Regions from separate parts of the Photobacterium sp. genome, predicted to be linked through region 3. Evidence: predicted binding sites of a transcription regulator. Region 3 holds the regulator's gene; each other region holds the start of a gene.
The links. The regulator CRP, encoded in region 3, controls carbon source genes, mostly activating them, when cyclic AMP is high. The targets are predictions, from matches to a motif close to TGTGANNNNNNTCACA.
Positions count from the first base shown of each region.

Region 1 (8,188 bases), on a different contig from region 3:
TCCATCGGTACATATCTCGCGTCGTGCCCTACCCCTTCAGGAAGATAACCATGCCAGTTCAAACTATCAAGGATCTTTTGCTTACTTTCGGCACGACTGTCAAACAATCCGGACAATTGTTCTTTATCTGGGTAAAGACCTAACTCTTCGCCCATTTTTAAATCATCACAATGCCAGAAACCACGCAGGGTTGGCATATCATGTGTACACAGTGCCGCCATTGACTGGGCCGGATAATGGCCAGGAGATAGGTAACCGCCATCTTCTGCTGTTTCAAAGAAGAACACCTTGTAAGAATGAACACCTGCCGTTGACAGTTTTTCAACAATCTCGTCAGGTACCGTGCCTAAGTCTTCACCGATCACAGTGCACTGATAACGGTGACTTTCCAACGCGAGGATTGCCATCAGATCATCAACTGGGTAGTACATGTATGCGCCGCTCTTCGCAGATTCACCTTTAGGGATCCACCAAAGACGCAAAAGACCTAATACATGGTCAATACGCAGTGCGCCACAGTTACGCATGTTTGCACGCAATAACTGGATGTACGGTTCGTACGCTGTTTCTTTCAGTACCTGTGGATTTAACGGAGGTAAACCCCAGTTTTGACCTAACGGGCCAAGAACATCTGGCGGAGCACCAACACTTACGTCCTGGCACAGTGCGCCGTGATCAGCCCATGTTTCGGCACCTGAATCACATACACCAACAGCAAGGTCACGATACAGACCCATGACCATGCCTTTTTCTTGAGCAAGATCATTCACTTCTGCCAACTGAGTATCAGCTACCCACTGCAGGTACATATACAGATGAACTTGCTTTAAGTTATTCTTTATAAAGGCTTTTACGGCTGCGTTATCAAAGTGGCGGTATTCTTCCGGGAACGCTGGCCAGCCCCAAGCACTGTCATCTTCTTTTTTCAATTTTGCATGTAAGGCATCAAAGGCAGCCTGATGAAGCAGGCTATCGCCACCCTGCTCAACAAATTGCATGAATTTCTGAGCACGAGCTGTTTTTTTGTCCAGATGACGCTCAGCAAATGTCTCAAACAATAATGGCAGTACGGCCATTTTCAGGCATGACACTTCACTGTAATTCACCCAGTTAGTATTTCGGGCTTCAACCAGACGCTGCTGGAATTCTGAACTGCCAACGAGTTGCTGGGCAGCATCGCATTGTGCAAACTCAGGAACCGAGCTGACATCAATGTACATAAGGTTTAGCCAACGGCGTGAAGACGGGCTATATGGACTTGCCCCCTCAGGGTTGGCAGGGAATAGTGAGTGAATGGGGTTCAGGCCCACAAAATCACCACCACGTGCAGCAATATCGGCAACCAGTTGTTTCAGATCACCGAAATCGCCGATCCCCCAGTTATGGTTGGTACGAACCGAGTACAGCTGAACACTGGTGCCCCAAAGCTTCTTGTCATCCAACAACGCGGGTTGTTTATAACAAGATTCAGGTGTCACAATCAGTGTCATTTCAAACGGAGATTTACGACGTTTACGGAAGACTTCAAGCTTGTGATAACCCATTTCCAGATCATCAGGCAAAGCAAAAACAAGCGGACCGCCACTTTCACGATCATCTGAAATTAATTGCGATTGCAACCAACCTTCCATTACTTCGCCTTGCTCGGTGTGCAGACGCCAGCTGAAGTCACTCATGCGGGCACTGACACCAAGGTGTAAAGTAATGTGCATTGGTTGTTCACCACGACGAATAACCTGCACAGGGGCAAGTACGTCAGGGCGGTTCTTTTTACGGGCAGATTCTAACAGGGCTTCGTCATTTTTAGTATCGTAGCCAAGGGCCGCTAATAAACGCAGAATCGTTTCATCTTCAACTTTAGCTTCCTCGCCCCAAGCACTGACATAGCGGTCTGCAATCCCAACCATTTCAGCAACTTGTTTTAATACGTTATCTTCTTTCATCGTTATCTCCGATAGCGGCCTTGCGGCCGCTACGATGTTAGTTTTTGCTGATATCTATAATGAATATTAATAACCAGCTATGTGTTAACTCAATTAGATTGCTAACTAGCAAAAAGAGTTAACAAACAAGTGGTATTAACGCGCTACGCTTACTTCTTTGAAACTGGTTTTAAGTTCCAGATATTGTTTGCATAATCACGGATACTGCGGTCTGAACTAAATTTGCTCATCAAAGCAGTGTTAAGAATTGCCTTACGCGCCCAGTTTTCCTGGTCTCGGTATTCGGCATCAATTTTCTCGTGAGTCTTCGCATAATCGGCAAAGTCTGCTAATACAAGGTACGGATCCCCACCGTCCAGCAAGTTATGACGAATTGCCGCCAGCTGGCCAGGCTTGCCTGGTGTGAACTCATCAGTATCCAACAGATCCAGTGATGCACGCAGTAGACTATCAGCATGATAGTAACGGTAAGGGTCGTAACCCTCTTCCAGTAGTTTTTGTACTTCATCAACGAGTAGTCCGAAGATGAAGATATTGTCATCCCCCACTTCTTCACGCATCTCAACGTTTGCACCATCCATCGTACCGATCGTTAAGGCACCATTTAGGGCAAACTTCATGTTACCGGTACCTGATGCTTCTTTACCTGCAGTCGAGATCTGCTCAGAAACATCGGCAGCCGGGAACAGGATTTCTGCAAGACTTACGCGATAATCAGGAATAAACACAACCTTCAGCTTGCCACCAAGACGAGGATCATTATTCACCTTCTCAGCCACTTTATTGATTGCGAAGATAATATCTTTAGCAAGTGCATAGCCAGGTGCTGCTTTTGCGCCAAAGAAGAATACGCGCGGGTGCATATCGAATGTCGGATCATTGATCAGACGGTGATACAGCGACAGAATATGAATCAGATTCAGGTGCTGACGCTTGTATTCGTGCAGTCGCTTGATTTGGATATCAAAGATTGCATCAGTATCTAGCTCGATACCCATATTATCTTCAACCCAGTCAGCCAAGCGCTGTTTGTTTTCTTTCTTCACTGCCATGTAACGCTTCTGGAAAGCTTTATCGTCAGCGAATTTTTCCAGCCCGGCGATTTTTTCCAGCTTTTTCGGCCAGTCATCACCCACTTTTTCGCTAATCAGTGCAGACAGGCCAGGGTTACAGTATTTCACCCAGCGACGCGGGGTAACACCATTGGTTACATTATGGAGACGCCCTGGGAATAACTCATGAAATTCAGGGAACAGATCACGCTTAACCAGCTCAGAGTGAAGGGCTGCTACACCATTGACGGCATAGGTGCTCACTACGCAAAGGTTAGCCATGCGTACCATGCGCTGCGGGCCTTCTTCAATGATTGAAAGCTTGCGCTTGATTTCATTGTTACCAGGCCATTTCTCTTCAACCAAGCTCATAAAGCGATGGTTAATTTCGAAGATGATTTCCATGTGGCGCGGAAGCATCTCTGAAATAAGCGCTTCGCTCCACGTTTCCAGGGCCTCTGGAAGCAAGGTGTGGTTAGTATAAGCAAACGTCTTAGAACATATTGCCCATGCCGCATCCCAATCAAGATTGTGCTCATCAAGAAGAATGCGCATTAGCTCAGGAATAGCGATAGTCGGGTGGGTATCATTTAGCTGAATCGCTTCAAGCTTCGCAAAATCTTCAATTTTGTGACCTGCCGCGAAATGACGACGCAGAATATCTGCAACTGAACATGCACAGTGGAAGTACTGTTGCATCAGACGTAGTGCTTTACCTTGGTCATGATTATCATTCGGATAAAGCACTTTCGTCACGTTACCCGCTTCTAACTGACTGTACTGAGCACCAACGTAGTCACCATCGTTAAAACGAGCCAGATTGAATGGCGCAGGTGAACGACATTCCCACAAACGTAGTGGATATACGCTCTTATTATCATAACCAATTAAAGGAAGATCCCAGGCAACACCTTCAACAGTCATTGCTGGCACCCAACGACGGCTGCTCTCACCTTTTTCATTGATATATGATTCAACACGACCATATAGACCAACATTCTGGTTCAATTCAGGGCGAAGAATTTCCCAAGGGTAACCTTCAATGCCACGCCATGCATCCGGTGCTTCCACCTGACGACCATTTTCAAAAGACTGACGGAACAAACCGTACTCATAGTGCAGGCCGTAACCTACAGCAGGATATTCTTGAGCGGCTAGTGAATCCATGAAACAAGCAGCCAGACGGCCTAGACCACCATTACCTAAAGCAGGATCCCGCTCTTCTTCCAGCAGGTCGGATAAGTTCAGACCAAGCTCTTCTACCGCACCGCTCACCTCTTCATAGAGGCCCATGCTGATTAGGTTGTTACCGGTAAGACGACCGATTAAGAATTCAAGTGAAAGGTAGTTAACACTACGTGCATTGCTTTCGGCGACAAACTTTTCTGTTTCAAGCAAGCTACCGGTACTGATTTCTGCCAATGCACGGCCAACAGCAAGATACCAGCTACGTGTGTCTGCGGTTTCTGCGGTTTGTGCATAGGTAGTAACTAAGTGTTTTTGTACTGCCGCTTTAAAAGCCGCTTTATCAAATTGTTGTGTCTGACCACGTGTAGTCATGGTTCTTTCTCTCTCTGGGATTATTCCAACTGGTATCTATGCTGCCTGTATCTACCTTTAAAAACATCCTCCCGCTCCTTGGAGGATGAGGGATGAGTCAGAGGGGCGTAGGTAATGAAACCCCGCATTTTTTGTGACATTGCCCGTAGTTTCAGGGCGGAGAAAAAAGTTCAGACCATCATACATGCAACATAACTCACATTTCTGAATGTACAACTCATGTGCAACCGCGAGCTTAACTTTTATTTTCCGATGGTATATCTGTGAGCTGGCTCATAATTTTGGGGGGGAGATACGATAGATATACCTTTTCATCGGCTTAGAAAGGTAAAGTTATGGGCAAGGTCAAATGATGTGAAAGTAATTTCGTCCATCATTATATTTCTTTGCGACATGACCGCCATGAAGATGACCTATTCCTGGTACACGATTTACCAGAAATCAAATTGGATTTTGAAACCTTACAAAAGATAACAAGACTATGTGGATACCATCGAAACTGACTAAACCAGCACGCCTTCATAATGCGATTCTTCGCCCGCGTTTGCTGGAAAGCCTCGACCAAGCACCTTTTTATCGTCTTGTACTGTTTCGTTCTCCTGCCGGTTACGGAAAAACCACGATGGCTGCTCAGTGGCTGAACGAGCATCCTCATACTGGTTGGTTCAATATCGACGAGAGCGATAACGATACCTTCAGGTTTGCAAATTACTTCCTGCAATCCATCAACAAGGCAACAAACAGCGCGTGTTTAAAAACCCAGGCAATGGCAGAGCGCCGCCAGTTCGCCTGCCTGGCAACTCTGTTCAGTGAACTGTTTGGTGAGTTGACGGATTATCACGAGCAGACCTACTTAGTTCTTGATGATTACCATGTCATTAACAACGACGACATTCATGAAGGCATGCGTTTCTTCGTTAAGCACATGCCCGACAACCTGACCCTAGTGGTAACCAGCCGAAGTCAGCCCCCTCTCGGCACCGCTAATCTTCGTGTTCGTGATCTTCTCATCGAGGTTGATAACACGTTACTGGCTTTCGATCAGGAAGAGACCGAGCGATTTTTCCATAAGCGTATTGCAGAAAACGTCGAAAGTACCGTTCTTAATTCCTTGCGAGAGCAGGTCGAAGGCTGGCCATCAGCATTACAGTTAATCGCACTTCACGCCCAGCAAGTACCTAATAACCTGGCAGAATCGGCTCTTTCTATGGCCAGTTTCAACCGTGGCCATCTATGGGATTACCTGGCAGAAGAAGTCTTCGATCAACTTGATCGAGAAATACAGCAATTCTTACTGCAATGTTCTGTACTCGACATGTTCAATGCAGAACTCGTCGCTGATCTAACCGGGCGTAGCGATGCTTTGGCCTTGCTGGAATCACTCAACCGTTTTGGTCTGTTCCTCAATACCCTAGAAGGTGCTGATAACTGGTACCGTTTCCATAACCTTTTTGCTGAATTCTTGCGTCACCAACGTTATTCGCAGATACCTCAACAGCATTCAGAATTACATACTTGTGCCGCCAAGGCCTGGTTGAAGCAAAACTGCCCACAACAAGCATTGGTCCATGCCTTGAAGAGTAAAAATGAAGATCTAACCATAGAGATCCTCACCAATCATGGCTGGAATATGTTTCACCATGGCGAGTTAAAGCTGCTGGAAGATTCGATTGCGGCATTGAGTAAAGACAAATTATTCAGTGTACCTCGCCTGACGTTATTACGCGCATGGCTTGCACAGAGTCAGCATCGCTACAACGATGTCGGCGAACTAATTGCAGAATCTGAAACCGAAATGCATCAGCGTGACCTGGCATTAGATGATGCGCTTCAGGGGGAGTTCAATGCGCTTCGTGCTCAGGTCGCGATCAACCAAAGCAAGCCGGAAGAAGCCTTGGTTTTATCAGAACAAGCCTTAGGGCAATTACCATCGACGACTTACCGCAGCCGTATTGTTGCCACTTCGGTGGTGGGTGAAGTACACCACTGTTTAGGCAATCTGAGCCGTGCGTTACCGATGATGCAACAAACTGAAAAAATGGCACGTCAGTACCATGTTTATCATCAGGCACTGTGGGCGCTGCTTCAGCAAAGCGAAATTCTGGTTGCTCAAGGTTATGTGCAGTCTGCCTTCGAATTACTTGATCAGGCATACAAATTGGTAAAAGAGCAGCACTTGCAACAGGTGCCGCTGCATGAATTTCTTCTCCGCCTGCGTGCACAAATTCTATGGTGCTGGAACCGGTTGGATGAAGCTGAAGAATGTGCACATAAAAGCTTAGAAGTACTTGCGCCTTTCGATGATACTAAGTCGTTACATGCTTACTCCATGCTGGCAAAAATTGCCGTGACCCGTGGCGAATTAGACAAAGCGGCACGTTATTTAGAGCTCTGTAACAGCTTGATGAAGCGTTCGGTTTACCACATTGACTGGAAAGCCAATGCCGATTTCGCTAACTTGCTTTACTGGCAAGCCAAAGGCGAAAATGACAAAATCGCTGACTGGCTGAAACAAGCCGAGCGCCCAGAGGGAACCTGTAACCACTTCCAGCAACTTCAATGGCGTAACATCGCCCGTGCCTGCCTGATAGTCAATAATCTTGAGCAAGCACAAGAAGTGTTGGCCATACTTAAGGAAGGAAGTGAAGAGCATAACCTCGTCACAGACAGAAACCGAAACTTGGTACTGGAAGCTGTACTCAGTAAAATGCAGGGGCAGCGAGAAGAAGCGCTCAACCACCTGAAAGAAGCATTAATTCTGACTAACAGTACAGGCATGATCGGAAATTTCTTGTGTAATGCCAATGAAATCTGCGATTTGCTCCAAGAACTGGTTGATACAAAACAACTGAGTGAACTGGAACTTCATCGTGCACAACAATTACTGCGCGAAATGACCAGCAAGGAGCGTACACGCTCAGTGCATTTCGATGAAGATTTTGTTGAAAAATTGCTGAACTTGCCAAATATCCCGGAATTGATCAGAACCAGTCCGCTGACACAACGAGAATGGCAGGTGCTGGGGCTAATTTATGCCGGTTTCAGTAACGAACAAATTGCATCGGAGTTAGATGTGGCTTCCACCACGATCAAGACCCATATCCGTAATTTGTACCAGAAACTGAATATTGCGAATCGGCAGCAGGCAATAGAAACTGCAGAAAACTTATTGAAACTAATGGGCTTTTGATGGCATAACTCATTGGGTAATTACATAAGAAAAGCAGGTTAAGGATAACCTATGATCGAATGGAGTCGAGGTCGCATCTGGTATCAGGACATGCCGCTCAAGGTGAGTGGCATACCTGTCGGCGGTCGTATGACTGTTATTCGGTTAGATAACAATAAATTACTGATCCACTCACCTGTTGAGCTAACGACTCAGCTGCAGCTTGAATTAACCAAGCTCGGTCAGATACAAGCCATTGTGACACCCAATATGAGCCACCACTTATTTCTGTCTGAATGGTGGCTTGCCTACCCTGAAGCCTATTTTTTTGCTCCTCCAGGATTGCAAAACAAACGAACAGATCTGGTATTTGATGATGCGCTCAGCGCACAGACACCAGTGCTCTGGCGTCATCAGTTATTACAAACATTGGTACGCGGTAGCGACAAAATGGAAGAGGTTGT
Region 1 is NZ_JBVCPH010000008.1:156,090-164,277, forward strand. It holds gene malQ (4-alpha-glucanotransferase) at 1-1,943, opposite strand, end outside; gene AC2204_RS11400 (glycogen/starch/alpha-glucan phosphorylase) at 2,093-4,555, opposite strand; gene malT (HTH-type transcriptional regulator MalT) at 5,037-7,745, shown strand; gene AC2204_RS11410 (DUF4336 domain-containing protein) at 7,797-8,188, shown strand, end outside.
Region 1: malT (HTH-type transcriptional regulator MalT) is a predicted target of CRP. The motif match lies at 4,818-4,833, and genes of this name have one in related genera.

Region 2 (8,188 bases), on a different contig from region 3:
ATGGTTTACCACGATATCCATCACAATGCGGATACCTTGTTCATGCGCCTCGGCCAGTAGCTGGTCGAAATCAGCCATGGTGCCAAAATCCGGATTGATATTGTAATAGTCAGAAATATCGTAGCCGTTATCGACCATTGGCGAACAGTAGATTGGGGTTAACCAGATGGCATCGACACCCAGCGTTTTAAGGTAATCGAGCTTAGAAATGATCCCTTGAATATCGCCAGTACCCTGACTTCCGCTGTCACAAAAGCTTTTAGGATAAATTTGATAAATAGTCGCAGTACGCCACCATTCCTGTTGTTCTGTCATCATGCTTGTTACTCACAGAAAATTGATTCAAAAGAAAATTTGCTTATATAAAACGGGGATAGCCCAGCCGCTTGGTCTATCCCATTCTGAAGCTTTAAATGGTTTGCGGTGTTTGCTCACAATCCTCAATCTGTCCCTTGGCCTGTGCGCGCTTATAAAGTACCAGCGTTAAGGCAATAGGGACGATAATCGCGACCAGCATGGCAACGAGGTACACCATCCAGTACTGTGGTTGAATAGACAGAATGCCCGGCAGACCGCCGACACCTATGCCGTTGGCCATCACGCCGGCACTACCACAAATCGCAGCGGCCATGGCAGAGCCAATCATCGCAGTTAACATCGGGAATTTGTATTTCAGGTTGATCCCGTACATTGCAGGCTCTGTTACTCCAAGGAAGGCCGAAATTGCTGCAGGGACTGATATTTCACGCTCATTGTGTTTTTTGCTGATCCAGATAATACCGACAACGGCAGAAGCCTGGGCGATATTAGACAATGCAATCAAAGGCCAGATCGGTGTACCGCCCATATCCTGCATTAGCTGCAAATCGACGGCATTGGTCGTATGGTGAATCCCCGTAATGACCAATGGCGCATACAAGAAGCCAAAGATCATCGAGCCAAGCACGGCAAAGTCACCGGTCATTGCAATTTTCGCCGCATAGGCCACCCCATTACCAATCACCCGGCCAAACGGACCAATAAAGGCATGCGCCAGAATCACAGCCAGAATGAGCGAAATAAATGGTACGATGACTAAATACAGGTAGGCAGGAATGATCCGCTTCAGATTCGTCTCAATCATTGCCAGGGCGATACCCGCCAGCATGGCAGGAATAACCTGAGCCTGATACCCCACTTTCTCAATCACAAACCAGCCAAAGTCCCAGACTTCGGGCACTTGTTTGCCGATCAGGTAGGCATTCATCAATTGTGGTGAAACAAGGGTGACACCGAGAACGATACCCAGGATCGGTGTACCGCCGAGCTTTTTCACCGTGGACCAACAGACCCCGACCGGCAGGAAGAAGAAGATCGCCTCACCAATCAGCCACAGGAAAGAATGCACTGTCGACCAGAACTGGCTGATTTCAACCAACGTCTTACCATCGAACATCCGAATGTCGCCTATGACGTTGCGAAAGCCCAGAATCAAACCACCGGTAATTATCGCAGGTAACAGAGGAACAAAAATTTCGGCCAGATGGGAAATGCTACGCTCAAGCAGGCTCATATTCTGGCGGGCAGCAACTTTTGCCTCATCTTTCGATGCAGCTGCATTGCCTGTCATGCCTGATAGGATCTTATAAACGTCATCAACCTCAGTACCAATCACCACCTGAAACTGACCCGCATTGGTAAAGCAGCCCTTCACCATCGGAATGGCTTCAATGTCTTTAACCTTTGCCAGATCCGTATCGTTTAGTACAAAGCGTAGTCGGGTAAGACAATGACTTACGCTGGCAATATTGTCAGCACCGCCGATGCATTCAACCAAGCGTTCGATGTGCTGCCGATTTATCTTACTCATACCGTTGTCCATCTCATGTTGTGAAAGGTACTTATCGTTGTTTAGTGTTCCCGCCTAGCGGGAATGTTCCCACTCGTAGTCATGATAATGGCAAAAGAGTGACAGAAACAAAATGGGAACATTCCCAAACCGTGAAAGAGTTCACACCGTGCGGGCAAAAAAACCTCCCGACACGTTATCAGAATAGAAGGTAACGATGACTTTTAGCTGATCGCGTTTTAATTTAAGGGTTAATAAGACAGAGTCGCTTGCTGCGTCAGATGAGTTATCGCACACAGACCGGACAGCTGCCTGATCAGCAAGTTTGCCGAGGCTCTACCCGCCTCAAAATATCCGGGGTCGATACTGAAAGTATTGGGGAAAATAAATGAGAGCAAATCGGTTGCCCCGACCCCCGACACCACCACATCGCTGCGGTTTAATTCCTGCAGGCGCTTTGCAACACCCAGCGCAAGGGTATCACTGGCACAGACGATGGCTTCTGTTTTCGGGGTCAATACACTATCAGTCAGCGCGTAGGCACTTTCATGGCTGAGCTGACCGGTCTGATAGTTCGGAGTAATATCAGCCGCTTTGCAATAGGTCAGGTAGGCATTCAGGCGCATCTGCCCGGTCGTCTTATCACTTGGATCGACTCCCACAAAACTGATCTCGCGTTTACCTTGTTGCTGTAAATGCGTCATCGCCAGCTCAATGACACCGTGGTTGTCATACCCGACCGATGAAATCGTGTCAGTATCAACGGCGATAACAACAGCTTTATGCTGTAACATTTCTACCGCCGTTAAATCACAGCCGGTAAAACCAAACACGATCACACCATCGACATTACGCTTCTGTAAAACCGCTAAATGTTCATTGGTTTTCTCGGCACTAAACTGACTTTCCATGATCACCGCATCATAACCAGCAGCATAAATAACATCCAAAATGCCGCTAACCGCTCTGTTCTCAGACGGTGAGTCGAGACGAGACAGAATAATTCCGACCACTTTGGTGCTGCCTCCTCGCATCGTCTGTGCTGACTTTGACGGCACAAAGCCAGAATCTCTGATCACTTGCTCAACCTTTTCACGGGTGGCCGCTTTGACTTTAGGATCATTGGTCAACACGCGAGAAACCGTGGATTTTCCAACCCCGGCTAATTTAGCAATATCCAGAATGGTGAGCTTTTTAGTCATAAATAAGTTCAGGCTAAGATAAACGTCTTTATTGTCACTCTCAGCAATAATATTTCAATCAATTTCCTTCCTAACATCAAAAAACCTTTAGATGAACGTGATTTCACCACGAATACGCTGAGTTTATACCCATAAGACACCTAAAAGGAGTCTTAATTAAATAGTTACATAATCACCACGATTGCAGATATTTAGTAACAACTCTGGTTAAAATAACTACAAGCAAAAAATGACTTTAACCCACATAAAACTGACACACAGCAAACAAAAAAGAGAGATATTTCAGATATATTGGATTTTGTGCAATTATTTGAAGATGATTATGGATATTGCATTGAAATACTGTTTTTCAATACCCATATCTTAGTCTAAATAAATAGATTTAATAATCTTGTGTTGGCATCCTTTATTCTTTTTGCCTTTTAGTGCCCACAAGAACTATCAAACCCTGTTCATTCGGGGAAGGCATTAAGGATTTTTATGATTACTCATGTTGGCGTTATAGACCAAGACCCCGTAAGACTTATTACCCCGTTATTAGATCACGCAATTCCGGCCGATAAAATGATTTTTATCGGCACGGCAAGCCAGAAAGAGCAGTACGAGCGCCTGGCATCAATACTGACACCCAGAGATATTGAGGTTGAATTTTTCCCGATCCCTGATTCCATCAGTATCATTAGCCTTCGTCAACGACTCAACGAGTTAGCAGATAAACTCAGACAAACCCAGACTGAAGTCTGGTTTAACGCGAGCTGTGGTTTACGTCACCGCCTGCTTTCTGCGTATGAGGTTTTCCGCTCTTTTCATTGGCCTATTTATGTCATCGAACCTTTTAGTGACGAAATGTGCTGGCTCTACCCGTCAGATCGTAAACAACAACAAGTTGAAGATCGAATTCAACTGGCTGACTACCTCACTATTTTTGGTGCAAGAAGTGAGTTGCCAGCAACCACAGTACCGGATTCACTCAACAATCAGCTTTGGGAGCTGGGACAACGCTGGGCAAGATCGGCACTGGAACTGGGGCCCGGATTAGCAACGCTGAACTACCTGGCAACCACCTGCCGTAAAGAGCAGAAGCTTGATGTTACCCTGAGTGAAAAGCAACAAGGCTATAGAGAATTGGGCATGTTAATTGCCGATCTGCAGGATACCGGACTGGCAACCTACGAAAAAGGCATTTTGATTTTCAAGCATGAAGACGCACGTCGTTTCGCGAATGGCGAATGGCTGGAAAATCTGGTGCACAGCACAGTTCGTGCAATTCAAAATGAACTGCCAACCATTCAGGATCACTCAGTAGGCGTTCAGGTTTACCGTAAGATCGGAGACCGTGAAGTCCGTAATGAGCTGGATGTCGCAACTGTTGTAAATAATAAGCTGCACATTATTGAGTGTAAAACTAAAGGTATGCGTGATGATGGTGACGACACGCTCTACAAGCTGGAATCACTGCGTGATTTATTAGGCGGTCTGCAAGCTCGTGCAATGCTGGTGAGCTTCCGTCCACTGCGTCATCATGATTTAGTCCGCGCCCAGGATTTAGGCCTCGCTATCATTGGTCCGGATCAACTCGGTGATCTGCAAACCCACCTTCACAACTGGCTGAAAGATGCCGGTGGTCAGTCACATAATATTGCGTAAACTAGCAACGGTTCATTTAAAAAGGTCGAAATTACGACCTTTTTTGTACTTTCTTTACTCTTTCTATATGTACAAAAAAACCGGTACATTAGTACCGGTTTTCATCTTGAATGGTGAGATCACTCATAGGATTTTTGCGCTTCCAGCACATATCCTGAAGTGGTTCTTAGTACGCCGTTAGTTGTCCTGAGGTCGAAGAAGAAGCCCTGAGTTTATAACTATAAATGAGGACTTCCGATAAAGAGATCAGGGCAAAAAACAAGTAATAAGAATTACTCTGCTAGCATGCGACGAGCAGCTTCAACGACCACTTTGATAGAGCGTGCTTCCGTCTCTTTCAGCGTCGCATGATCGGGGATCTCTTTCTGAGTACGGTTGATGATAACGCCCGCAACACAACCGGCACGCAGACCAGAACTAGCACACATCGTTAACAGTGTTGCTGATTCCATTTCATAGTTCAGAACGCCCATCTCCTGCCACTCTTTCATTGAGCCCTGGAAACGACGAACAACACGACCTGAGAACGTGTCGTAACGCTCCTGACCAGGGTAGAAAGTATCACTCGATGCCGTTACACCTGTGTGTACTGTTGCACCTTCTGCTTCAACTGCAGCTTTCATCGCTGTCGCAACATCAAAATCGGCAACGGCTGGGAATTCCATTGGAGCAAAATGCAGGCTCGCACCGTCAAGGCGTACAGAACCTGTTGATACGATCATATCACCCACATTGATATGTGGCTGAATCGCGCCTGTTGTACCAACACGCAGGAATGTACGGATACCTAATTGCGCCAACTCTTCAACCGCGATTGACGTTGACGGACCGCCAATACCCGTAGAGCAAACAATCACAGTCTTACCATCTAAAACGGCGCGGTAAAGCGTATATTCACGTGAGCTTGCTAGAAACTCAGGGTTATCCATCAGATTTGCGATCTTTTCAACACGTGCCGGATCTCCTGGAATAATTGCGAGTTCCGCACCATTAAGATCCGCTTTTGTCACACCTAAATGAAAAACTGTAGTCTCAGACATAGTCATATCCTTTTATTGTTTGCCACTCTGTATAGGGAAGTCAGAGGTCGTGGCTTTAAACTAATTTTAATGTTTAGGCAGTATTCATCCTATATTATAAAAAGATAAATACTCTCAAAACACCAGTTAACGATAACGGATAGAATCACAACTTTAAGTGACGAAAGTCACATATAGAAAAATGAAACGCTTTACTAGTTACACGCAAATGTGATGCTCGTCACACCTAACCGTTTGCTGTTGTCCTTTCTCACAAATTAAATTAAAAAAACGGCATCACCTTTATCCATCAACGAGAGATATAAGAATAGGTGATACCGATTTTTTGTCGTAATAATTCTGCGTATTATACCCGGTTATTCAGCCAAACGGCTTTTGGGGTTAAAGCGCAACAAACGCAATGCATTCAATGTCACCAGCGCCGTTGCACCGCTATCGGCCAGTACCGCAACCCACAGCCCGGTGATCCCCAGCAAAGTCGTTACCAGAAAGATGCCTTTCAATCCTAACGCCAGAACAATATTCTGACGGATATTTCTGAGCGTGGCACGAGACAGTTCAATCATCATCGGAAGCTCCGACAGACGGTTATGAGTGAGCGCCGCATCTGCCGTTTCCAGCGCGACATCGGTACCGCCACCCATGGCGATACCGATCGACGCTGTTTTCATTGCCGGGGCATCATTAATACCATCGCCTACCATTGCTACATTGGCATTTTCGTTGGCGGTTTGTACTTCTTTTACCTTGTCAGCAGGTAATAACCCGGCGCGAAAATCGATGCCTATCTCCTTGGCTATAGCCGCGGCAGCCCGGGGGTTATCTCCGGTTAACATCACTGACCCGATCCCCATCAGCTCAAGCTCTTTAATGGTATTGGCAGCATCATCCCGCAGGTTATCTCGCCATGCGATCACCCCCACAGCAATGCAATCACGCAATGCAACAACCAGGGTTTTACCTTCGGTTTCCAGTGACATCACTTGCGCGTGTTGTTCAGCTGTTAATGCCACAGACCGAGGTAAACGATCAGCCGCACAAAGCAGCAGAGTCTCACCGTCAATCACACCTTGAATCCCACGCCCGGGCAGTGCTTCACGCTCAGCGGCTTCAGTTACTCTCATTCCACGATCTTGCGCAGCCTTAACTACCGCAATGGCCAACGGGTGCAATGATCCTGCTTCGACGGCTGCTGACTGGCGAAGTAATTTCTCTTCGTTACCATCCCAACAGATTAGATCGGTCATCACAGGTTTACCCTGGGTTAAGGTTCCCGTCTTATCGAACGCAATCGTGCCAATATGCCCGAGCTGCTCTAATGCGGCCCCGCCCTTAATCAAGGCACCACGGCGAGCGGCAGCGGCCAAGCCTGATGTAATCGCTGCCGGTGTAGAAATCACTAATGCACAAGGACAGGCAATCAGCAATAAGGTTAAACCGCGATATATCCACTCATGCCACGATTGAGCAAACAGCACCGGTGGGATCACAATAACCAGTGCCGCAAGCACAATCATTGCCGGGGTGTACCATCGACTGAAACGATCTAAAAATCGCTCTAACGGCGCTTTACGGGATTCGGCATCTTCAATTAAGTGAAGAATGCGATCAATCGCATTATCACCCTGCTCTGAAATAATGCTCAGGCGCACAACCTTATCAGCCACCAGTGAACCCGCCATCACTTTCTCACCCGGCAGGTGCTCGACCGGTACCGATTCGCCCGTTAAGGCACTTTCATCAAAACTCGCGGTAATATCGAGCAGTTGGGCATCAGCCGGTAAGCGTGCTCCCGGCGCAACCTCAATCACATCCCCCTTATTAAGATCTTCCGCTGCGACTCTTTCTTTCGTCCCGTCAGGGTAGAGCACGGTCGCTTCTTCAGGTACCAAATCCATCAGGGCTTTTACCCCGCTGCGTGCACGTGATGATGCATACCCTTCAAGTTGTTCGCCGATCAAGAAAAGCAGCAATACCATGGCGGCTTCTGCAGTTTCGCCTAAATACAACGCACCAATAGCCGCAATACTCATCAGGGTTTCAATCGAGAAAGGTGTCCCCGACTTTGTCAAATTAACGGCTTTTTTTACGATGGGGAGCAGCCCCAAAACGGTCGTTAGCGTGAAGGCAAGCTGACCATAGAGTTCTGAACTGCGGCTAATTAAGAATGAAGCCAGCATCATCAGGGCAATGATAATCACCGGCAGGTACTGCTTGATGAAACCGGGCTTTTCCTGCTCCTGGATCTTTCTACCTGTCACTAATTTAAAACCCGTTTCTAATGCCTTGGCTTCAACCTCTGCGGCCAGTGATGCCGATTGGCAATTTACCACCAGCTTTTCTGTCGCAAACATAACCTTTGCCTGCTCAACACCAATAATAGTGAGCAGCGCTTTTTCCAGTTTACTGGCACAGCTAGGGCAATCCATACCAAGGATTTTCCAACTCTGGCTGTGACCTAAATTTGATTG
Region 2 is NZ_JBVCPH010000001.1:417,510-425,697, forward strand. It holds gene treC (alpha,alpha-phosphotrehalase) at 1-318, opposite strand, end outside; gene treB (PTS trehalose transporter subunit IIBC) at 410-1,849, opposite strand; gene treR (trehalose operon repressor TreR) at 2,080-3,030, opposite strand; gene AC2204_RS01800 (Card1-like endonuclease domain-containing protein) at 3,511-4,677, shown strand; gene udp (uridine phosphorylase) at 4,950-5,717, opposite strand; gene AC2204_RS01810 (zinc/cadmium/mercury/lead-transporting ATPase) at 6,074-8,188, opposite strand, start outside.
Region 2: udp (uridine phosphorylase) is a predicted target of CRP. The motif match lies at 5,874-5,889, and genes of this name have one in related genera.

Region 3 (8,188 bases):
ATAACGCCACTGCTACTATTCACCCCGGCGACAAAGTCGGGCTCGTTGGTAAGAACGGCTGTGGTAAATCTACCTTATTTGCTTTATTAAAAAATGAATTGAGTCTAGATGCCGGAAATTGCCAATTTCCGTCTAACTGGGAATTAGCATGGGTAGCACAGGAAACACCAGCACTTGAACGCAACGCCATTGAATATGTCATTGATGGCGACCGTGAATATCGTCAACTCGAACGTGATTTAGCAGCCGCAGAAGAGAGCAACGATGGAACGAAAGTCGCCGAACTTCATGGCAAGCTAGAGACCATTGGCGGCTACACGATCAATGCACGCGCCGCTGAATTGCTCGACGGTCTTGGTTTTTCCCAAGACCAAATGCAATGGCACCTAACCCAGTTTTCGGGTGGCTGGCGTATGCGTTTGAACCTGGCTCAAGCACTGTTATGCCGCTCCGATCTACTTCTGCTCGATGAACCGACTAACCACTTAGATCTCGATGCCGTTATGTGGCTGGAAAAATGGTTACAGAGCTACCGTGGTACCTTAGTACTGATTTCTCATGACCGCGACTTTCTTGATCCTGTGGTTAACCGCATCATTCATGTCGAGAACCAGACACTCAACAGCTACACCGGTAACTATTCATCGTTTGAAGTGCAACGCGCTGAAAAGTTAGTGCTGCAACAAGCGATGTATCAGAAACAGCAGAAGCAAGTTTCTCACATGCAATCGTATATTGACCGCTTCCGTTATAAAGCGAGCAAAGCACGCCAGGCACAAAGCCGAATTAAAGCACTCGACCGAATGGAAAAAGTGCTGCCAGCACAGCTTGATAACCCGTTTCTTTTTGAGTTCCGAGAGCCGCAAGCATTACCGAATCCGATCATGATGATGGATCAGGTAGCGGCGGGTTATAGCAATAATCTCATATTAGAAAAGATCCGCCTTAACCTGGTACCTGGTAGCCGGATTGGTTTGCTGGGTCGTAACGGGGCCGGTAAATCGACACTGATCAAGCTGTTATCTGGTGAGCTTCCAGCACAAGCCGGCGATTTAACCTACTCGCAAGGGGTGAAAATTGGTTACTTTGCCCAGCATCAGTTGGAAACATTGCGCCTTGACGATACGCCACTGCAGCATTTAGCACGGCTTGCCCCACAATCAACCGAGCAGCAGCTTCGCGATTACCTTGGTAGCTTTGGTTTCAACGGTGAAAAAGCCCTTGATAAAGTCGGGCCATTTTCTGGCGGCGAGAAAGCCCGATTAGTATTAGCACTGCTGGTATGGCAACGTCCTAACTTATTGTTGCTCGATGAACCGACTAACCACCTTGATTTGGATATGCGCCAGGCATTAACCTTTGCGCTGCAATCTTATGAAGGCGCCATGGTTATCGTGAGTCACGACCGTTATCTCTTAAGAGCAACGACGGATGACCTGTATCTGGTTCATGATCGTCAAGTTACCCCATTTGATGGCGACCTGACGGACTATCATAAATGGCTCGCCGAGCAGCAGCGTAATGAGCGTCGGGAGTTACAGGCCGCCAAACCTGACGTAACCAAAGAAAACAGCGCCGCATCACGTAAAGAACAAAAACGGCTGGAAGCAGAATTTCGCAAACAGACCGCGCCGTTGCGCAAGAAAATCACCAAGCTTGATCAGCAGATGGAAAAGCTGGGTGCTGATATTGCTGAGGCCGAAAACCAGCTCGCGGATCAGGCGATCTATGAAGCCGACAACAAGGCCCGGCTCCATGAGCAGCTAAGACGCCAGAGCGATGCTAAATCAGCGCTGGAAGAGGTCGAGATGGAGTGGATGGATCTGCAAGAGCAGGTGGAATCGATGGAGCAGGAATTTAACATTGGCGATCTTTAAGCCCGGCTATCTAACGCCATGACCTCGGAGTCATTACGCTTTTATCACCAGGATTTCTGGCAGTTCAGCCTGAGCCATTATGCTCAGGCTGGCGTCCAGTCAGCCTGTCTCTGCCTGCAAAATTGCTATCAGGGCAATGTTAACCTGGCCCTGCTGTTACACTGGCTCGACTGTCAGCATCAAAGCCTGTCGGACTATTGCCGACAACAACTCATCACCTGTCTAGGCCCCAGTGACAATCTACTGCAGCAGTATCGCACTATGCGTGATCAGTTAAAGCCACAACTGGGTGAAGCGGGATACAAGCAGCTACTGGCGTTCGAGCTGAAGCTGGAAAAAGGCCAGCAGCAGGCGCTTATCGCTCAGCTCAACCTCTGCATATTGCACTCTATGCCTCACCATGGCACCACCGATAACTTAAAAAGATATTGCAAACAGCTCGGTGCAAGCCAGTTATTCCCTCAGCTGACGGCAGTCACTCGCACCTAGGGCCAAGAACTGGAGTTTACCGCTCGATTCAGTCGCTATAAACTGGGGCCAGGCTTGCAGATACTGGCGAAAGTGTTAGAGAAAAGTCCAATAAATGATTTTCCCCTATAATGCCGGTGTAGTGCCAGACTAAAGTAACCAGCATAAGTTGAAAACATCACTTCAAACATGAGTGGAGCCATGATGCCTTTTAAGCCAGCGAACGGGCTGCGCAACGCCCATTTACAAACCCTGATCCCGCGATTCATCCGCCGCAAGCCTCTGTTTACCCCGGTGATTCAGCGCATTGAGACGCCTGACGGCGATTTCCTCGATCTGGCCTGGACAGCCCCTCCTGCTGAGCATCCCCGGAATAAACCGCTGATGATTCTGTTCCACGGCTTAGAAGGCAGTTTTAGCAGCCCCTATGCCAATGGCTTGCTCCATGCCGCCAGGCAACAAGGCTGGCTGGGGGTGATAATGCATTTTCGCGGTTGCAGCGGTGAGATCAACCGTCAGGCCCGCGGTTACCATTCGGGAGAAACCAGTGATGCCCGATTTTTTATTGACTGGCTGAAACAACAGTTCCCCGATGCCCCCTTATATGCTGTCGGGGTCTCGCTGGGCGGTAACATGCTGGTTAACTACCTGGCAGAAACAGGGGATGAATCTGGATTAACCGCTGCGCAGGTAATCTCCCCCCCGTTGGATTTAGAAGCTTGCTCAGAGCGAATCCAACAAGGTTTTTCCAGGATCTATCAACAGTACCTGCTTCACTCACTGAAAAGCACCTTAGCCAAGAAAATTATTGCCCTGCCTAATGCCATGCCCGTGGCAGCCGAGCAAGTACAGCATATTCAGTCATTGTGGCAATTTGACGATCAGGTTACAGCCCCCCTGCATGGCTTTAAAGATGCCGCAGACTACTACCAACAATGTAGCGGACTCAGTAAACTCCATCAGGTCAAAATTCCATTACGGATCATTCATGCGAAAGACGACCCTTTTATGACGCAGCGCGTTATTCCCCTGCAACCCTTGCCGGCGAATATTGACTATCACTTAACGGCAAATGGCGGTCATGTGGGATTTGTCTCCGGTTCCTGGCGCAATCCTGATTTCTGGTTGGAAAAGACGGTACCGGCATGGTTTAAGACGTTACCAGATCCCAGAGACTAGACTCGAGTCACGAATGTTGAGTACCGCTCTACAATCGATGAAATTAACAATATAATCAGCAGTCCAGTCAAGAACAGATGCAGTAACTATGATTATTCCCTGGCAAGATATCGACTCTGACACCCTAAATAATATGATTGAACACTTTGTGCTGCGCGAAGGCACTGACTACGGTGAGACCGAGCTCAACATGGAACACAAGGTGCAATATGTCCGAAAGCAGCTTGAATCCGGTGATGCGGTGATCGTCTTTTCTGAACTGCATGAATCTGTTGATATTAAACTCCGCAGAGATCTCAATTAGCGGATATCCTGCCCGCTTAAGGCCAACTTCTCCTTGACCCTGGCGCAACACCCTGTTAATAACTTTCATCGTAAACATTAACGACAGGGTATGTCATGTCTGCAAAACATCCGATTATTGCAGTAACAGGGTCTTCTGGTGCTGGCACCTCCACCACCTCAGAAGCATTTCGCAAAATGTTCAATATGATGAACTTCAATGCCGCCTTGCTGGAGGGAGACAGTTTCCATCGCTTCAGCCGTCCGGAAATGGATGTCGAAATTCGTAAAGCCAAAGAGCAAGGCCGCCATGTCAGTTATTTTGGCCCGCAAGCTAACGACTTCGCCCAACTTGAAGCCTTTTTCCGCCAGTATGGTGACGATGGCAGTGGTCAATTCCGTCGCTACCTGCATACTTTTGATGAAGCGGTTCCCTATAACCAGATGCCGGGATCCTTCACTCCCTGGCAGGAGCTGCCTGAAAATACGGATGTGCTCTTTTACGAAGGTTTACATGGCGGTGTTGTTGACGGTGAGATCAATGCTGCACAACATGTCGATTTGCTGATTGGGATGGTACCGATTGTCAATTTGGAATGGATTCAGAAGATCGTCCGCGACACACGTGACCGCGGCCATTCCCGAGAAGCTGTCATGGAGTCTATCGTCCGCTCGATGGACGATTACCTCAATTATATTACGCCGCAGTTTTCGCGCACCCATATCAACTTCCAGCGGGTGCCGACCATCGATACATCCAACCCATTCAGTGCCAAAGGCATTCCGAGTCTGGATGAAAGCTTTGTGGTCATTCGCTTTCGCGGCATTAAAAATGTCGATTTCCCCTATCTGCTCTCAATGATCCAGGGCTCGTTTATGTCAAGCCATAACACCCTGGTGGTACCGGGCGGGAAAATGAGCTTTGCGATGGAGTTGATCATGCGCCCGTTGATCCAGATGTTAATCGAAACCGGAAAGATCGGGTAAACCTGAGGCGAGTGGCGAGTAACGAGATGTGGGCTTCCCGTTACCCGACAGATATCTCCTGTGGTCCTGTGGTCCTGTGGTCCTGTGGTCCTGTGGTCCTGTGGTCCTGTGGTCCTGTGGTCCTGTGGTCCTGTGGTCCTGCAAGCAGGCTCTCCGAGCCATAGTTGGGGTCAAGTTGTGGTTCTTTCTCGAAACTCGAACCTAATGACTCGAAACTGTTTATTCGAAACTTAGCCCTTAACTATTTCATACGAATGCGTCATCTCTACCCCTTCGCCCAGCATCAGGCACACAGAGCAGTATTTCTGCAGTGAATCTGCGACGACGCTGGCAACCTTGGCCTCGTCCAGATCATAGCCAGTAACCACGAAATGCAGGTTAGCCGAGGTGAAAATACGCGGTGCCTGTTCACGGCGAACAGAAGAGATCTGCGCCTCACAGCCGGTGATTTTTTGCCCGGCAGACTGCAAACCGTCGACAACATCAACGGAACTACAGCCACCAGCAGCCATCAACACCATTTCCATCGGACTGGGGGCTTTTTCGCCCCCATTGCCATCCATAACGACACTGTGACCAGAATCTGTCTGGCCCAGAAAGGTCATCCCTTCTACCCATTTCACTCGTGATTGCATTGCTTTCTCCTTACTTTAAACAGGGTAATTATGCATTAACTAACAACTGTGTGATCATGTGCACACTTATGAGTACCAAATGGCCATATCTGATAGATCAATATCAAGAAAAAGGCGCCGAAAAAAGATAAACTCTCAAGTAAATATTCAAGTGAACTTGCAGCCTAGCGGCTGAATGAATATCCTAATCAGCGAACAATTCTATTGTTAGGCCCAGCCTTGAATTATATGGATGTCGTTGTTGGGCAACAAACGCAGAGGAAGTTAGAAATATGGTTCCAGGTAAACCTCAAACAGATCCAACTCTAGAGTGGTTTCTTTCCCATTGCCACATTCACAAATATCCGTCAAAGAGTACTTTGATCCATGCGGGAGAGAAAGCAGAAACTCTCTACTACATTGTGAAAGGTTCTGTTGCCGTATTGATCAAGGATGAAGAAGGCAAAGAAATGATCCTGTCTTACCTTAACCAGGGTGACTTCATCGGTGAGCTAGGCTTATTTGAAGAAGAGCAGGAACGTACCGCATGGGTACGTGCCAAGAGCCCTTGTGAAGTGGCAGAGATTTCTTTCAAAAAATTCCGCCAGCTTATTCAGGTCAACCCAGATATTCTGATGCGCCTTTCTGCACAGATGGCCAGCCGTTTGCAAATCACCAGCCAGAAAGTCGGCGATCTTGCATTCCTTGACGTCACAGGCCGTATTGCACAGACATTGCTAAATCTTGCAAAACAACCTGATGCAATGACTCACCCAGACGGTATGCAAATCAAGATCACCCGTCAGGAAATTGGTCAGATTGTGGGCTGCTCGCGTGAAACGGTAGGTCGTATCCTTAAGATGCTGGAAGAGCAGAATCTGATTTCTGCCCACGGCAAAACTATCGTGGTTTACGGCACTCGCTAACCGGCCTGCGAATAGGTTGATAAAAAGCCGCTGAATGCGGCTTTTTTTGTAACTGCGAAATATATAATTATCACCACAAGGCATAAAGAGATCGCAAAACGTATATTCTTTCGTACCCTTCACTGTTTATTCACTTGCCAATAATAACACCAGTGCTACATTGTGCATATTGACTACTTCAGAGGTGTCTTGATATGGATATCGAACGCTTTTCTCCACACACTCAGGTTCCTGCCCAGGCTGTCATTGCAGCCTTACCCGCGACTATTGAAATGACTGGCTTTAGCGGTCCTCGTCATTATCTTGAACAGCAAACCCTGTTCAGCCAGCGTCAACGCACCGTGCACGGTAAGGAGTTGTGGAGCCCTCCTTTAGATTGCCATCAAGCTAACCAATAACGGCAACAAAAAACAGCGGCCAAGACCGCTGTTTTCCCCTCGGTTTACTTTTACTGTCGCAATGCCTTACTCACTCGTACTTTCAAAGATCTTATCCGCCGACGCTTCAACAAACCCGCGGAACAGTTCACCATTCGCCTGAGGATAGCGCTTAGCAAACTCATAGAAGCCGCCCGGGATTATTTTTTCACCGTCAAGAAAATCGACCGCGACCTTGTCAGCCATCGTGGCCGACTGTTCCAGCATCACCTCTGGCCCCCCTTTCACTTCACCGCCCGCCTCATTAATTGCAAAACCATTGTGGCGCAGCAGATGGTTCACTTCACGGATCTCAGTGAACTGCTCAAGCTGGTTAATGCTGACGGTAAAATGATTGGCCCCGAAGCCATGTGCGGCGACCCAGCCCGCATACTCGCTTTCAGCCGATAACATCTCATACGTCGCCGAATCGATATCCCACAAACGGCCACAGCAAACAAACTCAGGATCATGAATTGCCAGCTCCGGTATTTGGTCAACCAGTCCGCGTACCGTCTCCTGCAACAGAGAAGAACACTGTCCCAGCAGCAGCTCGCTGATAAAGACTTTTGGTGCTAATGGGTTCGGATGCTCAAAATGCTCCGCATACAACTTTTTGGCTTCAAAATGATACTTACCACATGGCTTATAGCCAATGGCTATGAAAGGGGCGGCCAGCTTATCCAACCCCACTTTCGGCAGATTAAAGGTCCGCAGTGCGATGTGATCATTGAGCAGGGGTTCATCTTCGGTTAACAGATCATGTACCTTTGCTGCCGAAGGGCACAGACGTTGCGTATAGTCTTGCCACAGGGCATTAAACAATTGCTCCACTCTTTCCATGATGAATATCTCCCCTTGCTGATAATAATTGCCGTCATAAACGGGTATCGGTGATTACAGCTGAACCCCGGGTGACAGCTGTGCCGGCAGCTCTGTTTGTTCACCTTCCATCGATGCCATAGGGTAAGCACAATAGTCGGCGGCGTAATAAGCACTCGGACGCAGGTTGCCTGATGCACCTGGGCCACCAAACGGCGCATCACCGCTGGCTCCTGTCAACTGACGGTTGCGGTTTACAATACCGGCACGGATATGATCAATAAAATACTGCCATTCTGCATCATCGGTAGAAACCAGGCCGGCAGACAAGCCATAGCGAGTATCATTCGCCATCGCGACGGCCTGCGGCAGATCCTGATAACGGGCAACCTGAAGTAATGGGCCAAAGTATTCTTCATCTGGCAGCTCAGCAATCTGGCTCACTTCAATAATAGCAGGTGTGACTATCGCTCCCTGACCACGTTTCGCTTCAAGTAATAGCTTCCCGCCTAAACTTACCAGATTTGCTTGTGCGGCAATGATCCCGTCAGCCGCTCGCTCTGAAATTTGCGGCCCCATAAACGGTTGCGGTTCGGCAAATGGCCCATCAATTTTCA
Region 3 is NZ_JBVCPH010000007.1:28,100-36,287, forward strand. It holds gene AC2204_RS09620 (ABC transporter ATP-binding protein) at 1-1,877, shown strand, start outside; gene AC2204_RS09625 (TIGR02444 family protein) at 1,896-2,366, shown strand; gene AC2204_RS09630 (hydrolase) at 2,547-3,524, shown strand; gene AC2204_RS09635 (YheU family protein) at 3,613-3,828, shown strand; gene AC2204_RS09640 (phosphoribulokinase) at 3,924-4,793, shown strand; gene AC2204_RS09645 (OsmC family protein) at 5,024-5,428, opposite strand; gene crp (cAMP-activated global transcriptional regulator CRP) at 5,701-6,333, shown strand; gene AC2204_RS09655 (hypothetical protein) at 6,528-6,731, shown strand; gene AC2204_RS09660 (DUF1338 domain-containing protein) at 6,798-7,592, opposite strand; gene astD (succinylglutamate-semialdehyde dehydrogenase) at 7,647-8,188, opposite strand, start outside.